One region of the Terrabacter sp. 05T424 genome, then DNA from elsewhere that is predicted to be linked to it. Evidence: predicted binding sites of a transcription regulator. Region 1 holds the regulator's gene; each other region holds the start of a gene.
What was found. The regulator Rex, encoded in region 1, represses fermentation and respiration genes when NADH is low (regulators of the CRP and FNR family bind a similar motif). The targets are predictions, from matches to a motif close to CTTGTGAANNNNTTCACAAG.
Positions count from the first base shown of each region.

Region 2: rhaI (L-rhamnose isomerase) is a predicted target of Rex. The motif match lies at 941-960, and genes of this name have one in related genera.
Region 3: AC1DE0_RS21835 (geranylgeranyl reductase family protein) is a predicted target of Rex. The motif match lies at 1,651-1,670, and genes of this name have one in related genera.

Region 1 covers NZ_JBFTLB010000008.1:170,070-173,341, reverse strand. Annotated here, with positions in the region: gene hemA (glutamyl-tRNA reductase) at 1-1,259, opposite strand, end outside; gene AC1DE0_RS17360 (redox-sensing transcriptional repressor Rex) at 1,256-1,939, opposite strand; gene AC1DE0_RS17355 (glutaredoxin family protein) at 2,150-2,413, opposite strand; gene AC1DE0_RS17350 (RNA polymerase sigma factor) at 2,556-3,272, shown strand, end outside.
Region 2 covers NZ_JBFTLB010000007.1:178,980-182,251, forward strand. Annotated here, with positions in the region: gene AC1DE0_RS15425 (ABC transporter substrate-binding protein) at 1-842, opposite strand, end outside; gene rhaI (L-rhamnose isomerase) at 1,124-2,290, shown strand; gene AC1DE0_RS15435 (bifunctional aldolase/short-chain dehydrogenase) at 2,358-3,272, shown strand, end outside.
Region 3 covers NZ_JBFTLB010000017.1:18,103-21,374, forward strand. Annotated here, with positions in the region: gene AC1DE0_RS21825 (isochorismate synthase) at 1-634, opposite strand, end outside; gene AC1DE0_RS21830 (demethylmenaquinone methyltransferase) at 737-1,429, shown strand; gene AC1DE0_RS21835 (geranylgeranyl reductase family protein) at 1,695-3,014, shown strand; gene AC1DE0_RS21840 (NADH-quinone oxidoreductase subunit A) at 3,179-3,272, shown strand, end outside.

The DNA of each region.
Region 1 (3,272 bases):
CGCTTGGTGGGCGTGTGGAGCAGCTTCTCGACGATGCGGTGGACGGCGAGTCCGACCTCCGCGCGGGTCGCCTCGTCGAGTCCGGGCAGGCGCTGGTCGAGGCGGTCCATCTCGGACGCGACGAGGTCTGCCGCGCGGGCGCGGAGCGCTGCCACCGTGGGTGCCACGGACTTCTCCATGCGGCGGGTGAGGTAGTCGGCGACCTCGCCCGTGACGAGGTCACGCACGCGGACCACCTGCGTGGTGTCGGCACGCCCCTCGAGGAGCAGCCCGAGCGCCTGCAGGTCGATGAGCGTCACGCCGGGGACGGGCACGTGCCACGTCTCGATCGGCTCGACGTCGCGTGGCAGGGCGAGGTCGATGACGACCTGCGGCCGACCGCCGCGCTGGGCGGCGCCGGCGGCGAGCAGGTCGGCCGTGATGACGTGGCCGACCGCGCCGGTGCAGGTGATGACGAGGTCACTCTCGGCGACGACGTCGCTGAGGTCGCTCCACGGACGCGCGCTGCCTGAGGTGGCCTCGGCGAGACGCTCGGCGCGCTCGGGGGTCCGGTTGACGATGGTCAGCGACCGCACGCCGGCCCGTGCTGTCGTCGCTGCCGCGAGGCCGCTCATGCCGCCGGCGCCGATCACCGCAGCGGACGCGCCTTCGAGCGGGCCGAGCACGGAGGCCGCCTCCTCGAGCGCGATCTGCACGAGCGAGACGCTGTGCTGGTCGATGTCGGTGTCGGTGTGGGCCCGCTTGCCGACCCTCAGCGCCCCCTGGAAGAGCGCGTTGAGGGTCTCGCCCGCCTGGCCGCGGTGCTGGGCCCCGGAGAGGGCGTCGCGCATCTGGCCGAGGACCTGCGCCTCGCCGACGGCCATCGAGTCGAGGCCGCACGCGACGGTGAACGCGTGGGCGACGGCGGCGTCGTCGTAGCGGACGTAGAGGTGGTCGGCCAGCGCTTCGGCCCGCGCGGCCAAGGCATCGGCGGGGTCGCCCGGGGGCAGCTCGGCAGGCTCGCGCAGGCCATCCGGCTCCTCGATGCCGGCCGCGAGCGCGAGCGCCTCGCCGATCGCGGCGACGGCCGGGTGGAAGGCCGGCACGGACGCGTAGACCTCGAGCCGGTTGCACGTGGAGAGCACGACGGCCTCGGTGGCCGTGGCAGACCCGAGCACCGAGGACGCGATGGCCGCGGCGCGGTCGGGTCGCTCGGACAGCGCTTCGAGCACCGACAGGGGCGCGGTGTGGTGGGACAGTCCGATGACGAGCAGGCTCACGGGGCCACCACCGCCGACCTGAGGTCGCCCGCGGCGAGCGACTTGCGCTGGGCGTGGAAGGCGAGGATCTGCAGCTCCGTGGAGAGGTCGACCCGGCGTACGTCCACGCCCTCGGGCACCGAGAGCATCGCCGGCGCGAAGTTGAGGATCGAGCTGATGCCCGCGCCCACGAGGGCGTCGCAGACGGTCTGGGCCGCCGGGGCCGGCGTGGCGATGACGCCGATGGCGATGGGGTCGACCTGGTGGTGGTCGACGAGCTCGCGCAGCGGGCGGATGCGCACCCCGACGACGCGCTCGTCGGCCAGGGCCGGGTCGTCGTCGTAGAGACCGACGATGCGGAACCCCTTGGTGACGAAGCCGGAGTAGGAGGCGAGCGCGTGACCGAGGTTGCCCATGCCGACGATCGCGACCGGCCAGTCCTCGGTGAGTCCGAGCGCCCGGGAGATCTCGAGGGCGAGCGTCTCGACGTCGTAGCCGACACCGCGCACACCGTAGGAGCCGAGGTGGCTGAGGTCCTTGCGCAGCTGGGCGGAGCGGACTCCGACCTCGGCGGCGAGCTCTTCGGACGAGACCGACAGGACGCCGTCCTCAGCGAGGCGCGAGAGCGTCCGAAGGTACTCGGGGAGCCGCGCGACGGTCGCGTCGGGGATCTCTCGACGCAGTGCAGGGTCGGCGGACACGCTTGCTCACCGGCTCCTCTCAGCGAGGCGTTCGGGTCGAAAGTGAGCCGAACGCGGAGCACGTGGGGACCTGATCAGGCTAGACGTTTGTGAAGGCATGCACAAAGTTGACTTTCGCGGACTTACCACGGCATGGGACGCGGCCCTGAGGCAGGTCGTGCAGAACCCCGCGCGAACGAGCCGCCCAGGGGCCTGAGTGCTCGGTCGCCGTCAGCGCAGCGCCGCTCGCAGCCGGGTCTCGTCGACGCGCCAGAAGTCGTGGCGTCGCCCGTCGACGAAGGTCACCGGGATCTGTTCGGCGTAGCGACGCAGCAGCTCGGGGTCGTCGTCGATCGACTGCTCGGACCAGGACACGCCCAGCTCGCCAGTGACCCGGACCACGACCTCGCGTGCTGCGTCGCACAGGTGGCAGCCGGGTCGGCCCAGCAGGACGACACGCGGCTCGCCCTCGACTGCAGGCTGATCGCTCGTCATGGACCAACTCTAGGCGGCCCAGGCCTCGGCGGACCGCCTCTGTCTGGGACGCGTGGGGCGCAAACGTACCCATGAGTAGGTTTTGCGCCACAAAAGCCGGTCGGACTCCCAGATGGGCCCCCGGTCCGACAGACTGTCCCCAATGCGCTCGAACAGGACGTCGGCCCGCCGACCCGCCCCTGTCTCCGCGCCGCGGACGATCCCGGCGATGGTGTCGGTCGCGCCTGCCCTCACGCCTTCGCTGCCCACGTGGCGGGCCGCACTCGACGCGATCTGGGCGTCTCTCGCCAACGACAGCGCAGCACCCCTCCAGTTCGGGCCGCCGACGGGGCCGCTCGGGCCGAGGCGGGTGCACCCGGAGCGCGACGCCGCGGAGCAGGCCCGCATCGCCGCTCTCGTCGAGCTGGCCCAGGGTGGCGACAAGGAGGCCTTCGCCCAGCTCTACGACAGCTATGTCGACACGGTCTTCCGCTACGTGCTCGTGCGGGTGGCCAACCGGTCCCTCGCCGAGGACATCACCTCCGAGACCTTCCTGCGGGCCATGCGTCGCATCGACTCCTTCACCTGGCAGGGCAAGGACATCGCGGCGTGGTTCGTCACCATCGCCCGCAACCTCATCGCCGACCACGTGAAGTCGGCCAAGTTCCGCTTCGAGGTCGCGACGGCCGACATGCGCGACGCCGACGAGCGGGTCGATGCCCCCGACGCCGAGGTGCTCACGCGACTGCGCGACGAGCGCCTGGTCGAGGCGATCAAGGCCCTCGGCCCCGACCAGGCCGAGTGCATCACGCTGCGCTTCCTCCAGGGCCTCAGCCTCGCCGACACCGCCAAGGTGATCGGCAAGTCGGAAGGGGCCGTC
Region 2 (3,272 bases), on a different contig from region 1:
ATGGGGAAGGTGAGCATGGGGTACTGCGCCGCCTTGCCCTGGGCCAGCATCTTGATGCCCTGAGCGAAGGTCGTCGAGCCCGCGCTGCTGTTGAGCCAGCCCTTGGCCTTGGGCTCGGCCGCCTTCTCGAAGCCCTTGAGCGCGATCGGGTCGGTGGCGTACTTGACCTTGTTCGCCGTGTACTCGTCGGCCCACTCGGGGTTCGAGCTCGCGACGTTGTGGAAGTCGCCGAGGACGTACAGCTGCGAGGTGAAGGTGTCCTTCAGGGTGCCGAGGACCGGCGTGATCCCCGCGGCCTTGATCTTGTCGCTGTTCGCCTCGAACTCGGCCCAGGTCTTGGGCACCGACAGGCCGAGCTGGGAGTAGACGTCCTTGTTGTAGAGGATGCCGCCGCCCATCGCCGTGCCCCACGGAGCGCCGTAGACCTTGCCCTTCTGGGTGACGGCCGGCAGGAACGAGGGGTCGGTGTCCTTGAGAGCCGGGTCGTTCGTCAGGTCGACGAGGGTCTTGTCCGGGCTCAGCGCCTGAAGCAGCGACCCGGAGTTGTACCAGAAGACGTCGGCCATGTCGCCGGTCGAGAGCTTGGTCTTCACGAGGTTGTCGCCGTCCGCACCACCCGGGCGGGTCTCGGTCTTGACCGTGATCGTCGGGTTGGCCTTCTCGAAGGCCGCGATGACGGCCTTGGCGGGCTTGACCGTGGCCTCCGCGTTGTCGGTCAGCAGCGTGATCTCGGTCTTGCCCGCGCTGGAGCCGGAGTCGGAGGAGCTCGAGCAGGCTGCGAGCGGAACCAGCGCGGTCGCGGCGACAACCGCCATCGCGAGACTGGGTCGGGTGTGCTTCATGGGGTACCTCCACAGCGTTGGGGCGCGTATCCGCGTTGAGTGGTCACCGTTTTGAATCGCTTCATTCGGTCGGCTCCAAGGTAGGGTCCGGGCCACCCAGTGTCAACAGATTCCCGAGCCTTCTCGGAATTCGTGCTCAAACTGAGTTTCTCTCAGGCCTCCCTCACGCCTTGGCACCGAGCTGAGGGCTTGACCGCCCCGGCACCCTGCGCTTTACTCATCACCAGACTTCTGAAACGCTTCATTCAAACGGATGACGGCTCACACGGATCGGGACCACCATGACGGACTTCAGCGACATCTCGAGCGAGCTCGAACGGCAGGCGATCGAGCTGCCCTCCTGGGCCTTCGGCAACTCCGGCACGCGGTTCAAGGTGTTCAGCAGCGAGGGGACGCCGCGCTCGGTCGAGGAGAAGCTCGCGGATGCCGCGCAGGTGCACGCCCTCACCGGGCTGGCCCCCTCCGTCGCCCTGCACATCCCGTGGGACCGGGTGGACGACTACGACAAGCTCTCTCGCGTCGCGGAGGACCTAGGCGTCCGCCTGGGCACCATCAACTCCAACACGTTCCAGGACGACGACTACAAGCTCGGCAGCCTGACCCACGTCGACGAGCGCATCCGCGCCAAGGCCGTCGCCCACCACCTCGAGTGCATCGACATCATGGACGTCACCGGCAGCCGAGACCTCAAGATCTGGTTGGCCGACGGCACGAACTACCCCGGCCAGGGCGACCTGCGAGCACGGCAGGACCGGCTCGCCGACAGCCTCCGGCAGATCTACGAGCGCCTCGGCGACCACCAGCGACTCGTCCTCGAGTACAAGTTCTTCGAGCCGGCCTTCTACGCCACCGACGTGCCCGACTGGGGCACGTCGCTGCTGCACTGCCTCGCCCTCGGCGACCTGGCCAAGGTCTGCCTCGACACCGGGCACCACGCCCCCGGGACGAACATCGAGTTCATCGTCATGCAGCTGCTGCGCGCCGGCCGGCTCGGGTCGTTCGACTTCAACTCCCGGTTCTACGCCGACGACGACCTCATCGTCGGGGCGGCCGACCCGTTCCAGCTCTTCCGCATCCTCTTCGAGGTGATCAGGGGCGGCGGCTACGACGAGGACAGCGGCGTCGCCTTCATGCTCGACCAGTGCCACAACGTCGAGGACAAGATTCCCGGACAGATCCGCTCGGTGCTCAACGTCCAGGAGATGACGGCCCGAGCGCTGCTCGTCGACCGAGCCGCCCTGGCCGACGCCGAGCGTGACGGTGACGTGCTCGGCGGCAACGGCGTCCTCATGGACGCCTTCTACACCGACGTGCGCGCAGACCTCGCGCAGTGGCGCGGCGACCGCGGGCTCCCCAGCGACCCTATGGCTGCGTACGCCGCCAGCGGCTACCACGACCAGATCGCCGCCGACCGGGTCGGCGGCACGCAGGCCGGCTGGGGCGCCTGAGCCGAGCACCGCTCGCCGAAAACCCAGAGACATCAGACCAACCGAGCCACCTGAGGAAGACATCGAGATGACCAACACCGCCGTTGCCGAGCTGCTCGCCCGATCGAACCGGCTGGGAGCCGACCCCCGGAACACCAACTACGCCGGGGGCAACACGTCGGCCAAGGGTGCCGACACCGACCCCGTCACCGGCGAGCAGGTCGAGCTGCTCTGGGTCAAGGGCTCCGGCGGCGACCTCGGCACCCTCACCGAGCCGGGCCTCGCCGTGCTCCGGCTCGATCGCCTGCGCAGCCTCGTCGACGTCTTCCCCGGTGTGGAGCGGGAGGACGAGATGGTGGCCGCCTTCGACTACTGCCTCCACGGCAAGGGCGGCGCCGCCCCCTCGATCGACACCGCGATGCACGGCCTCGTCGATGCGCCCCACGTCGACCACCTCCACCCCGACAGCGGCATCGCCATCGCGACCGCGAAGGACGGCGAGCAGCTGACCAAGGAGATCTTCGGCGAGAAGGTCGTCTGGGTGCCGTGGCGCCGCCCCGGCTTCCAGCTGGGCCTCGACATCGCGGCCATCAAGGCGGCCAACCCCCAGGCCGTGGGCACCGTTCTCGGCGGTCACGGCATCACAGCGTGGGGCGAGACGAGCGACGAGGCAGAGGCCAGTTCGAGGTGGATCATCGAGACCGCGCAGGCCTACCTCGACGAGCACGGCTCGGCGGCGCCGTTCGGAGCCGCGGTGCCCGAGCGCGCCCCCCTCGCGGCGGAGGAGCGCCGCGCCAAGGCTGCCGCCCTCGCGCCGCACCTACGGGCCGTCGCCTCGCGCGACAGGACCATGGTGGGCCACTTCACCGACGCCGACGTCGTGCTCGAGTTCCTCGCGAGCGAAAAGCTTTCCGCCCTCGCCGAGCTCGGCACGTCGTGCCCCGACCACTTCCTGCGCACTAAGGTCAAGCCGCTCGTCGTCGACCTGCCCAGTGAGGCCTCG
Region 3 (3,272 bases), on a different contig from region 1:
GTCGAAGCAGCCAGCGCGGGTCGATCGGCCCGGATGCCGTCGCGACGAGGTCGCGGGCCAGGACGACCTTGTCGACCTCGCCCGCTCCGATGCGCTCCACCGCCTCCGCGACCGCATGGGCGTAGTCGGCGGGTGAGACGGCGCCGTCGGCGAAAGCGACCCCGCGGGGAGGCTCGGGATCGTCTGCGACAGAGGGCTTCTCGAGAATCGTCAACTGGGGGTCGAGCGAGACGGTGGTGAGCCAGGTGCGGCCGTCGCGGCGCCCGACGATGGTGGAGGGCACGACCAGCCGCGCGGACTCGGCCGAGTCGTCCGCGAAGGGGAACGACCCGAAGCAGACGAGCCCGGTGCCGGGACGCCCGACCTCGTCGCGCACCACGGCGTGCCGGCTGACCTCGCGCCACCATGACTCGGCCTCGTGGAACCGGTCCGGGCCCCGCGCCTCGAAGGTGAGCGCGGTGCCCCAGCCGACGAGCCCGTCGCCGCGTCGCACCCACGACACGAGGTCGTCGTGCTCGCGGTCGGCCGGCAGGTAGGCGAGGAGGGGGTCCGCGGCCTCGAAAGGAACGGTGCGGACGACGACCGTCGGTCCCGGGGCGGGGGACGGCGCTTCGGGAGCGGGAAGCGTGGACATCGGTTGCAACTCTACGGCCGAACGCGCCCCACCTCGGTCGCCTGGCTGCCACACCGCCGCCCGTGCGACCGATCCCACACCCGCCGGTGCGAGGATGAGCGCATGAGCCGTGCGCAGCTGGACAAGAAGCCGGTCGACGTCGCGTCGATGTTCGACACCGTCGCCGAGAAGTACGACGTGACCAACGACGTGCTCTCGCTCGGGCAGGACCGGCTGTGGCGCCGCGCGGTCGTCAAAGCGGTCGCCGCGCGTGCGGGGGAGCGGATCCTCGACATCGCTGCCGGAACCGGCACGTCCAGCGAGCCGTGGGCCAACGAGGAGATCGAGGTCGTGCCGGCGGACTTCTCGCTCGGCATGCTGCGCGTGGGTCGCCGGCGGCGCCCCGACATGGCGTTCACGGCTGCCGACGCGATGAGCCTGCCGTTCGCCGACGAGAGCTTCGACGTCGTGACGATGAGCTTCGGGCTGCGCAACGTCGCCGCCCCCGAGACCGCGCTGCGCGAGTTCCTTCGGGTGACCAAGCCCGGCGGCCGCCTCCTGGTCTGCGAGTTCAGCCAGCCGGTCAACAAGGTGTTCCGCACCGTCTACACGAACTACCTGATGCGCGCGCTGCCGCCGGTTGCCCGCCGCACGTCGAGCAACCCCGACTCGTACGTCTACCTCGCCGAGTCGATCCGCGCGTGGCCCCCGCAGGGCGAGCTCGCCGGCATCATCGAGACGGCCGGGTGGCAGCAGGTCGGCTGGACCAACCTCACGGGCGGCATCGTCGCGCTGCACCACGGCACCAAGCGCTGACGACCGACGCCACCGGGGCGTATGCCGCCCGGCGGGTTGCGGCCGCACGTGGCCTCTCGACCTGCCGGAGGCGGCAGACATTGGCCTCTCGACGTGCGGGAGGCGCCGAACTTTGGCCTCTCGACGTGCGAGAGGCGGCGAAATTTGGCCCCTCGACGGTTGGGGGTTAGGCATGCCTTATCTGACAAGGGTGAAATCGCGGGAATAGACTCCCCGGAGAGTTCGTGAAGATCTTCACAAGCGGTTTCGGAAGCGTGCAGGAGAGATGACCAGTTCGAGCGTGGCGCCCAGCCCCAATGAGGGTGGCGGTGCACCCGTCGAGCGGGCCGACGTCATCGTCGTCGGTGCCGGCCCGGGTGGCAGCGCCACGGCGGCCTACCTCGCTGACCACGGCCTCGACGTCGTCCTCCTCGAGAAGTCGTCCTTCCCGCGCGACAAGATCTGCGGCGACGGCCTGACGCCGCGCGCCACCAAGGAGCTCATCTCCCTCGGCGTCGACACGACCGGCTGGCAGCGCACCAAGGGCCTGCGCATCAAGGGCGGCGGTCACACGCTGCAGCTCGACTGGCCCGAGTCCGACGCCTTCCCCGGCTACGGCATGGTGCGCACCCGCGCCCAGCTCGACGAGAGCCTGGCCCGCCACGCGGAGAATCGCGGCGCCCGCCTGCACGAGCGCACGAGCGTCACCGCCCCCGTGCGCGACGGCTCCGGCCGCGTCACCGGCGTCACCGCCAAGCGGCTCGACGACGCGGGGCGCGCCACCGGCGAGACGGTGACCTACCGGGCCCCGGTCGTGGTCGCGAGCGACGGCGTCTCGAGCAGACTCGCCACCGCCGTCGGCCGCCCGAAGCGCGAGGACCGCGTGATGGCCATCGCGGTCCGGGCCTACTACACGACGCCGAAGCGCGACGACTACCTCGAGAGCCACCTCGAGCTGTGGACCCGCGACGACAACGGCAACCGCATCCTCATGCCGGGCTACGGCTGGCTCTTCCCGCTCGAGGACGGCCGCACCAACGTCGGCCTCGGCACCCTCGACACGACGGCGGCGTTCCAGAAGACGGACTTCAAGGACGTCATGCGCCGCTGGGTCGAGGACATCAACCCGGAGTGGCAGCTCGAGCACGACGAGGCCGCCGGCCCGATCCGCGGCGCCGCGCTGCCGATGGGCTTCAACCGGACCCCGCTCTACGGCGACGGCCTGCTGCTCGTCGGCGACGCCGGCGGCATGGTCAACCCCTTCAACGGCGAGGGCATCGACTACGCCCTCGAGGCCGCCCGTCTCGGCGCCGAGCTCGTCGCCCAGGCGATGGCACGCCCGAGCGACGCCGAGCGCGAGCGGGTGCTGGCGGCATACCCGAAGGTCATGAAGGACGAGCTCGGCGGCTACTTCACGCTGGGCCGCTGGTTCGCCCACGCGATCGGCAACCCCGAGGTCATGCGCCTCGCGACGAAGTACGGCCTGCCGCGCACGAAGCTCATGCCCTTCCTGCTCAAGATCATGGCCAACCTCGCCGACCCGGCGAGCAAGGGCGCGAGCGACCGCATCATCAACACCCTCTCGCGGCTGGCGCCGAGCGCATGACACATCGTGCTTCAGACCGCACCGGCACACCCGTGGGCACCCCCATTGTGACGCCGAGCACAATCGTCATGGACGCCCCTAGGATGGGTGCGCCGCGCATGTTCGCCCCTGCAATGCACGTCTTGAATGCACGTCTCGCACGACCGGAAGGCACGTGACCTCGGATGAACTCCTACGTCCCGATCCTCTTCATGCTGGGGCTCGGCTTCGCGTTTGCCGCGCTGTCGGTCTTCACCTCGCTCGTCGTCGGCCCGAAGC